One region of the Bradyrhizobium sp. HKCCYLRH3061 genome, then DNA from elsewhere that is predicted to be linked to it. Evidence: riboswitches for the same ligand, from Rfam matches in the RefSeq annotation. Region 1 holds a riboswitch; the other holds the start of a gene.
The links. A riboswitch is a leader RNA that binds a small molecule or an ion and turns the genes downstream of it on or off. The one in region 1 is predicted to bind cobalamin.
Positions count from the first base shown of each region.

Region 1 (4,678 bases):
GGTCAGGAAGGGGCGCTGTGTCGCTGGTCCCTCGGTGCGGCCGATGTGCATCTCGTAGCCGCGGAACGGCAATTGACCGTCCATCAGCGTGCCCTGGACCTCGCGCAACGCCTTGTCATCCGTCAGGGTCGTTTCGACGTCGAGCAGCCCAAGTCCCGTGACGGAACCAGATGCCCCCTCGTGTCCGTCGGGATCGCTGATCATGCGTCCGAGCATCTGATAGCCGCCGCAGATGCCGAGCACGCGGCCGCCGCGGCGCAGATGCGCGATGAGATCGATGTCCCAGCCGGCGTCACGCAGGGCGCTGAGATCGGCGATCGTCGCCTTCGAGCCCGGCAGGATCACGATGGATGCGTCGCCAGGAATCGGCGTGCCCGGGCGCAGGAACTGCAGGTCGATTCCGTCCTCCAGCCGCAACGGATCGAACTCGTCGAAATTGGAGATGCGCGGATAGGCGAGGATGACGACCTTCGGCCTGCGTCCTTCCGATGATCCGCGTTCAGCCAGTCCGAGCGCATCCTCGGCGGGCAGGCGGCGCGCATCGGAAAAATGCGGAATGAGCCCGAGCGACGTCCAGCCTGTCCGCTGCGCGATCTCGTTGATGCCCGACGCGAATAACGCCGGATCGCCGCGGAACTTGTTGACGAGGAAACCCGCGATGCGTGCGGCATCCGCGGGCGCGAGCACCGCCTGGGTGCCGACCAGGCTCGCAATGACGCCGCCGCGGTCGATGTCGCCGATCAGCACCACCGGAATCTGCACCGCCTGGGCAAAGCCCATGTTGGCGATATCGCCGGCGCGCAGGTTGATCTCGGAGGCGGAGCCGGCGCCTTCGACCAGCACGATGTCGGCATCAGCAGCCAGATGGTGAAAGCTCTCGAGCACCGCCTTCATCAATTGCGGCTTCATCGCCTGATAGGCCGACGCCTTGGCGTTGCCGATGACGCGTCCCTGCACCACCACCTGCGACCCGATCTCGCTTTGCGGCTTCAGCAGCACCGGGTTCATGTGCACCGTCATCGGTTGCCGCGCCGCGCGCGCCTGCAGCGCCTGGGCGCGGCCGATCTCGCCGCCATCCGCGGTGACGGCGGCATTGTTCGACATGTTCTGCGGCTTGAACGGCGCTACTTTCAGGCCGCGCAATGTCAGCGCGCGCGCGAGTCCTGCGACGATCAGCGATTTGCCGACGTCGGAGCCGGTGCCCTGGAACATGATGGCGCGCGCGCTCATGAGCCTAGTACTCGATGCCTTCCTGCGCCTTCACACCGGCCGCGAAATGATGCTTCACGAGGTTCATCTCGGTCACGAGATCGGCGGCCTCGATCAGCTCCGGCTTGGCGTTGCGGCCGGTGACGACGACGTGCAGATCGGGACGGCGCCCTGCGAGCGTGGCGACGACGTCGGTGATATCAAGGTGATCGTAGCGCAGCGCGATGTTGAGCTCATCGAGGACGAGCAGCCGGATCGACGGAAAAGCCATCAGCTCCTTTGCCTTGGCCCAGGCGCGCTCGGCCGCGGCGACGTCGCGCGCGCGATCCTGGGTTTCCCACGTAAAACCTTCGCCGAGCGTGTGCCACGACACCTGGTCGCCGAACGTCTCGATCGCCTTGCGCTCGCCGGTCTCCCACGCGCCCTTGCCGAACTGCACGACGCCGATGCGAAAGCCGCGGCCGATCGCGCGCAGCATCAGGCCCCACGCCGCCGTCGATTTGCCCTTGCCCTTGCCGGTGTGAACGATGAGCAGGCCCTTCTCCACGGTCTTGGAGGCGACCTCGGCATCCTGCACCGCCTTGCGGTTCTCCATCTTCGCCTTGTGGCGGGAATCGTCGGCGCTTTCGGTCACGGGCATGTTCTCCTTGTCACTTCAAAGTCAGCGGCAGTCCTGCCGCCATCAGGATCACGCGATCGGCCACGGCCGCGACGTCCTGGTTCAATCGTCCCTGGGCGTCGCGAAAGGCGCGCGCCAGCGCATTGTCCGGCACGATGCCCAGCCCGACTTCGTTGGACACGGCCACGATGGGGCCATTCGCGCTCCTGAGCGCATCGATCAGCTCGGCACATCTGGCCGGTACGTCCATGTCGGCGAGCATCACATTGCTGAGCCAGAGCGTCAGGCAATCGATCAGCATCGGCGTGCCCGAATCTCCATGTGCCCGGATGAGGCCGGCAAGATCATGTGTCGTTTCCAGCGTCTGCCATCCCTCAATGCGGCGCGCCTTGTGCTGGGCGATCCGGTCGGTCATTTCGGCGTCGAACGCCTGCGCGGTCGCAACATAGGTCCAAGGCGGCGGGTAGGCGGTGACGAGGGTCTCGGCATGGCGACTCTTGCCCGAGCGCGCGCCGCCGAGCACCAGCGTCAGGCGCGGCAGGGCGGGATGCGGCGGGGCAGGGACCATGGGACGATTCCGATTGACGGGCTTTGGCGCGACCCGTATCTAACAGATGACGGTTCTCCGAAAGGAGAGATTTAGGGAACACGGTGCGGGTTCTTGACCCAAGGCCGTGGCTGCCCCCGCAACTGTAATCGGCGAGTGTGAGGCCAAGACACCACTGGGAAACCGGGAAGGTGGCCTGATGCAGCGACCCGAGAGCCAGGAGACCTGCCGTCGACATTGCTGTTGGCCGACCCGTCGCGCGGGGAGTCGCGATGCTGGTTCTGATCCCGCCGGGATGGGCGGGATGCCGTCGGATGCAGCGCATCGTCCGGTCCTCTGGGGAGCCGGCAAGCGACGGAGACGGCCATGAAGTTGACCCGTACCACGACCTTTGCAGCCGCGAGCCTGTTGCTGCTCGCCGCCGATCCCGCCTTCGCGCATCACATGATGGGCGGCAAGCTGCCGCAGACGTTTGCGCAGGGGATGCTGTCCGGCCTCGGCCATCCCATCATCGGAATCGACCATCTGGCGGCGATCGTGGGCGCAGGCATCGTTGCAGCTCTTCTGGGCCGCGGCTTCGCGCCGGTGCTCGCCTTCACCACCGCGATGATCGCGGGCGTCGGCCTGCATGTGGCCAAGGCCAACATCCCGGCTGCCGAGCTGCTGGTCGGCCTGACCACCGCCGTGGTTGGGCTGGTGGTGGTGATGCGTGGGCGTTTCGGCGTGTTGCCGGTTGCCGGCCTGTTCGCCGTGACCGGCCTCGTCCACGGATATGCGCTGGGTGAATCGATCGTCGGCGCCGAGAACTCTCCGCTTGGAGCCTATCTCGCTGGGCTGCTCGTGATCCAGACCGTCATCGCGGCCGGTGCGTTCCTCGGCACCAGGCTGCTGTCGGCGAAGGCCAAGGCGGCTGCGCCGCTGGCGCTGCGGCTCGCGGGCGCTGCCATCGTGCTGGTGGGCGGCGTTGCCGCCGCAACGGCCGCCGGCGTGATCGGCTGATTGATGATCGCATCGGAGACTGGAGAGACGACGCTGTTCGTCTGCGTCACCTGCCGCACGCAGGCGCCTGAAGCTGCGCCGCCGGACGAGCCGCGGGCCGGTGCCCGTTTGCTCGCAGCCATCGAGACGGTGCCGGCCGCGCAGCGCGCCGGCGTCACCGTTGTCGGTGTCGAGTGCCTGTCGAACTGCAATCGTGCGTGCACGGTTGCGGTGACAGCGCCGGGCAAATGGACCTATGTGCTCGGCGCGCTCGATCCGGATCTGCATGCGCGGGATGTGCTGGCATTCGCGCAGCTGCATCAGCGCCATGATGCGGGCCTGCCGGCCTGGCGCGAGCGCCCGGAATACATCCGCAAGAACACCGTCGCGCGCGTGCCTGCGCTGTCGGCGCCACGCTGAAACCGAGAGATCGCATCGCCATGACGAAGTCGTTCGCCAAGACGCCTTGCACCATCGTCACCGGTTTTCTCGGCGCCGGCAAGACGACGCTGGTGCGCAACTTGATCGAGACCGCGAACGGTCGCCGGCTCGCCATCATCGTCAATGAGTTCGGCGATGTCGGCATCGACGGCGACATCCTGAAGGGCTGCGGCGTGCCGGACTGTCCGGAGGATCGCATCGTCGAGCTGTCGAACGGCTGTCTGTGCTGCACCGTCGCCGACGATTTCGTGCCCGCGCTCATGAGCCTGCTGGACCAGAAGGAGCCGCCGGAGCATATCGTGATCGAGACCTCGGGGCTGGCGCTGCCGAAGCCGCTGGTGCAGGCCTTCAACTGGCCCGAGATCGCGACGCGTGTCACGGTCGACGGCGTCGTGGCGGTCGTCGACGGCCCGGCGGTGGTTGCGGGCCGCTTCGCCGACGATCCGGAAGCGCTCGCGGCGCAGCGCGCCACCGATGCCTCGCTCGATCACGACAACCCGCTGGAGGAGGTCTACGAGGACCAGTTGCTGTGCGCCGATCTCGTCGTGATGAACAAGAGCGATCTGATGAGCGAGGAGCAGCGCAAGGATGTCGCCGCCGAGATCGCCGCCAAGGTGCAGCGCGCGGTCAAGGTGATCGCGACCGAGCATGGCAGGCTGTCGGCGTCGGTGCTGCTCGGGCTCGGCGCCGCAGCGGAGGACGATCTCGCCGCCCGGCCGTCGCATCACGACAACGAGGCCGAGCATGATCACGACGATTTTGAGAGCTTCGTGCTCGACGTCCCGGCGCAGGCCTCGCCCGATGCGCTCGTCGACCGGATCGCGGCCGCCGTCGATGCGCATGATGTCTTGCGGGTGAAAGGGTTCGTGGAAGTTGCCGGCAAG
Region 1 covers NZ_JBNPUE010000024.1:49,695-54,372, forward strand. Annotated here, with positions in the region: gene ACQR2C_RS29485 (cobyric acid synthase) at 1-1,230, opposite strand, end outside; gene cobO (cob(I)yrinic acid a,c-diamide adenosyltransferase) at 1,235-1,843, opposite strand; gene cobU (bifunctional adenosylcobinamide kinase/adenosylcobinamide-phosphate guanylyltransferase) at 1,860-2,396, opposite strand; cobalamin riboswitch at 2,430-2,622, shown strand; gene ACQR2C_RS29500 (HupE/UreJ family protein) at 2,742-3,374, shown strand; gene ACQR2C_RS29505 (DUF1636 domain-containing protein) at 3,378-3,773, shown strand; gene cobW (cobalamin biosynthesis protein CobW) at 3,794-4,678, shown strand, end outside.

Region 2 (4,678 bases), on a different contig from region 1:
GGTTGGACAGCGCGTAGTCGCTGCGCAGGTTGACGACCGTATAGCCGGGCGCGACCAGGCCGGTGGTCATGCCGTCGCGGCTGACATCGAGCCAGTCGCTGATCCTCAGCACGGTGGCCGACAGGCGCAGCGCATCGATCGGCTGCCAGGTCGCGGTGGCGCTCCATTTTTCCTTCGGCCGCCGCAATAGCTGCTGGCCGGTGGCCGCATCGACCGCGCGGGTGAAGGTGTAGTCTGCACGCAGCGAGATCCGGTCGGTGAGATCAGCCGTCACGAAGCTCTCGGTGCCTTCGGTGGTCGCGAGGCCGACATTGGCGTAGGAGGTGAAGGTCGCGTTGAAATTGATCAGGTTGGTGATGCTGTTGTGGAAGTAGGTCGCGCCGAAGCGGATGCGATCCGAAAACAGCGGCTGTTCGAAGCCGGCGTCGTAGCCGGTGCTCTGCTCCGGCTTCAGGTTGGGATTGGCGAAGAAGTTGAAGGCCGGAAAATCCTGGTGCAGCTGGCTCAAGGTCGGCGCCTTGAAGCCGGTGCCGTAGCTCGCCTTCAGCTTGGTCCCGGTGACCGGCAGGATCACCGCCGGCGCGATCCGGAAGGTGCCATGGCCGCCGAATTGCTCGTTGACGTCGTTGCGCAGGCTCGCCACCACGAACCAGCGTTTGGCGAACTCCGTCTGCAACTCGATGAAGCCGGCCTTGTTGCCGTTCTCGGCGGAAAGATCAGTTGTTTTCAGCCGCTCGGTCTGCTGCTCCAGCCCGACGACGAGATTGTTGTGCGGCGCCAGTTCGGTCACCGCGTGCCAGTCATATTTGATGCGTTCCCCCGTGGCGACCGCGGCCACGGGATTGCCGGCCGTCAGATCCGACGACCAGTTGTTCACGTAGTTGACGCCGAAATAGTTCCTGATGCGGCCGCCGAGCAGCGACCACACGGCTTCCTCGCGCGTCGCCAGCTGGTGGACCGTGTGGTTGCTCCTGATAGCATCGGGAGCGCTCGGAAAGCCGCTGTCGCCGGTGAACAGCAGCGTGGCGTCGGCGTATCGAATCACCGAGTTCAACGTCCAGGCCTCGTTGAGATCGACGCCGAGCTTGGACGAGGCGGTCACGTTGTCGTAGGCGTTGCCGATCGCCTTCTGCCCGGCCGGGAGCAGCTGCCACGGCGTCACCGGCACGTCGCCGGCGTGCAGGTGCGCGACATTGACCGCGTAGTTGACATTACTATGTGAGCCGCTGACGCCGGCCGACTGGTTGAAGGTCTTGAACGACCCGCTCTCGACCGAGGCGGTCGCCCGCGCCGGGCCGTCGCCCTTGCGCGTGATCACCGAGATCACGCCGCCGATCGCATCGGAGCCGTACAGCCCGCTCTGCGGCCCGCGCAGCACCTCGAGCTGCTGGATGTCGGCGGCGAGCAGATGCGCGAAATCGAACGCACCGTTGCTGTTGGTGACGTCGCCGACGTCGATGCCGTCGATGATGAGCTTGGTGTGGTTGGCATTGGTGCCGCGCATGAAGACGTTGGTCTGGCCGCCCGGGCCGCCGGCCTGCACGACGTTCAATCCGGGGACGGTGCTCAGGATGTCCGGCACCGTGCGGGCCTGCTGCGCGGCGATGTCCTTGTCGGTCACCACCGTGATCGCATTCGCGACGTTGGCGACCGGCGTCACGATGCCGGCCGGGCTGACCGCGACGGGCGGGCTGGCCGGCGATTCCGGCTTTGCCGCCGGCATCTGTTGATGCGCGGCGTTGCCGGCTCTGCGGGGGATGGCCGGTTTCGGAGCGATCGGCCGGTGCGGCGGGTCGACCTCGACCGGCGGCAGCAGATCGGGCGAGGCGGATTGCTGCGCCGTTGCGGGGGAGGGACCGAGCAGCGCGAACGACGAGAGGAGGCATAACGACGACAGAAGGGCGCGACGGCGCCTGGCATGGGGAACGGGAGACACGAGTGACCTCGGCATGACGTCAGTGGCACGTCACCGCGAACGAGGTCTCATGCACGCCTTTGCAGGCCTGCCTGAAAACGATGCCAATAACGCCCCGACCGGCATCCTCGCGTGTGACCACGGCTGACGGCAGGTCTCCTGGCTCGCGGGTCGTCACCTCCACGTCGCCTTCCCGGGACCGAGATTTCCCAGTGGCCTCTGACGCGAGATTCGCCGCTTACAGTTGCGGGGGCAGCTGCGGCCTTCGGTCACGTCCCTTGCGAGACGTCTCCGGCACCGCATTCCCTATTGAGCCCCGGTCGAGGGGCACCGTCGCCGTCACCGTAGGAGTGCGGGCGCACCAAAGTCAATCCGGCGCCCGGCGATCTCCTGGCGATAACGCGCTGGAGTGGATTGCGTGTGGCGAACTCTCTCGGCCGCCGCGTTCGGCGTGAGATACCCGGCGCCCGCGACGCCCCACAGCTGTCGTTCGCAGGGACGACAGCGGGATGTGAGGCGCGAATCAATTCCGGCACGGATCGCTTGCGAGCGCCGCTTACTTCTCGACCTTGTTGTGCACCATCCAGAACCTCAGCGTGCGCTGGGCGGTGTCGAGGGACAGGCGGGAATAGTCGCGCTCGGCGAGCTTCAGCGTCTCGGTGTCGATGGCGTGCTTGATGGGGCGGTGGGTGAGAATCTTCGCGACCACCGACCAGGCCAGCCCGGCGGCGCGGCAAGGGATCAGCACGATGTCGGTGCGCGGGCCTTCCATCACCTTGGCGATCATCTCGGTCGGGACGTTGTTGAGCAGGCCGAGCGCGGCTGACACCTCGCCGAAGCGGCGGGTCTCGGCGAAGAAGGCGATGGCGGCATCGTTGAGCTCGTTCAGCCCCTTCATGCGCTTGACGGCCTCTTCGGCCAGCGTGAAGTCGCGCCCGACCAGGCCGCCGTCGCTGCGCGCAACGTCGGCGATCGCCTTGAGGATCTTCTTGATCTCCTGCTGCAGCGCCGGCGGCGCCGAGGCCATCAGCTTGGCGCGCACGGCTTCGGTCGCGCGGCGCAGCAGGTCGCGCAGATGCTTGGTGGGCAGGTCGACGCGCAGCCCGATGATCTCGGACAATTCGTCGTCGTCCTCGGCATGCGCCATCATCCCGGAATAGCCGGTCTCGGAGAAGCGCGCGGTCTGGTTGTTGGCGAGTTTGCGGATCACCCGGCGCTCGCCGCGGTCGACGATGATGTCGGTCACCGCCTCGGTCAGATGCGGGCGGCTGGAGATCGCCATCAGGTGATCCTGGCCCTTGGTCGCCGCGACCTCCACCAGCGTATGCTCGGTGAGCCGGCTCGAGTGCATCAGCACGTTCTCGGCCACCGAGATTTCGTCGTCGCGGGCGAGCTGCTGGATCAATTCGACGGGCGCATAGTCGACCGGCGCGAGATGCTTGCTGAGCTCGGCCCGCGCGCGGGTCTCGACCCGCGAGACCAGTATGCACAGCACGTTGTCGAACACCTTGATCTGGTCCTCGCTGAGGCGTTCGCCGTCATGCAGGAACAGGTTGGTGACCTGGCGCAGCGTGTTGACGCGCTTCGCCGAGGAGCCGCTGCGGACGGCCTCTTCGAGTTCGGTGATGATGGAGTTTTCTGAAAGCGGAAGCTGTTCTGGCTGTGACACGATCGCGCCCGTTGGTCCGGATTGCCGGAGCGACAGCAACGCGTGTGGGATCCGCTGCAAGGCTTTCGGCCGGGGCAGTTTTCGGCACGGGCGATAACAATGCGTTAGGGGCGGAGGGCGTAGTACTCCGGGGAAACACGGATACGGAAAATTAAGACGATACGCATAGAGGGGAAGACGGGTCGGAGCCCGGCGTTTCGGAGATTCGCCGGACAATCGATGGAATGAGGTGCGATCACCTCCTTGCAGACCCGGCGAAGACAGGCGAGCGAGGCGGAAAGGTTAACGATCTCATAAGGTCACAAACCTTCCTTCATCCAGTTTGGTCGCTGCCCTCGATCTCACGTCAGCTCTCATCCTCTCAAGCATTGAAACTTAAATCCCATTCTTGCCGCGGCCGTTTTGCCGACGCGCCGTGCGTTGCGTGCCGTATTCCGTTGTTCCGGGGCAGGCTCGGCGGGTGATGACCTCACGCGAAAAATCAGCGCCAGCATCTTGCCGCATCCCGTGCGATAATCGCCGCGCAAATCGTTGAGGTCCCCATGAAATCCGTCGTCATCACCGGCGCATCCACCGGCATCGGGTTCGCCTGTTCGAAGCACCTGCTCGCGCGCGGCTTTCGCGTGTTCGGCAGCGTTCGCAAGCAGGCCGATGCAGACCGTCTGCGCAGCGAGCTCGGCGCCAACTTCACGCCGCTGCTGTTCGACGTGACCGACGAGGCGGCGGTGAAGGCGGCCGCGCAGGAGGTGCGGGCGGCTCTCGCCGGCGAGGCGCTCGCCGGCCTGGTCAACAATGCCGGCATCGCCGTCGCGGGGCCGGTGACGGAGCTGCCGATCGCGCAGTTCCGCCATCAGATGGAGGTCAACGTCATCGGCCCGGTGATCGCGACCCAGGCGTTCGCGCCGCTGCTCGGAGCGGATCCCGCCATGAAAGGGGAGCGAGGCCGGATCGTGATGGTCAGCTCGGTGGCCGGGCGCAATGGCAACCCGCTGTTGGCGCCGTATTCGACCTCAAAGTATGCGATCGAAGGGCTGTCCGAGAGCCTGCGCCGTGAGCTGATGCTGTTCGGCATCGACGTCATCGTCATCGCGCCG
Region 2 covers NZ_JBNPUE010000001.1:326,093-330,770, reverse strand. Annotated here, with positions in the region: gene ACQR2C_RS01645 (TonB-dependent receptor domain-containing protein) at 1-1,951, opposite strand, end outside; cobalamin riboswitch at 2,048-2,265, opposite strand; gene ACQR2C_RS01640 (DUF2336 domain-containing protein) at 2,472-3,584, opposite strand; gene ACQR2C_RS01635 (SDR family oxidoreductase) at 4,127-4,678, shown strand, end outside.
Region 2: it holds a riboswitch for cobalamin, as region 1 does, so the genes downstream of both, ACQR2C_RS01645 (TonB-dependent receptor domain-containing protein) here and ACQR2C_RS29500 (HupE/UreJ family protein) in region 1, are expected to answer to the same signal.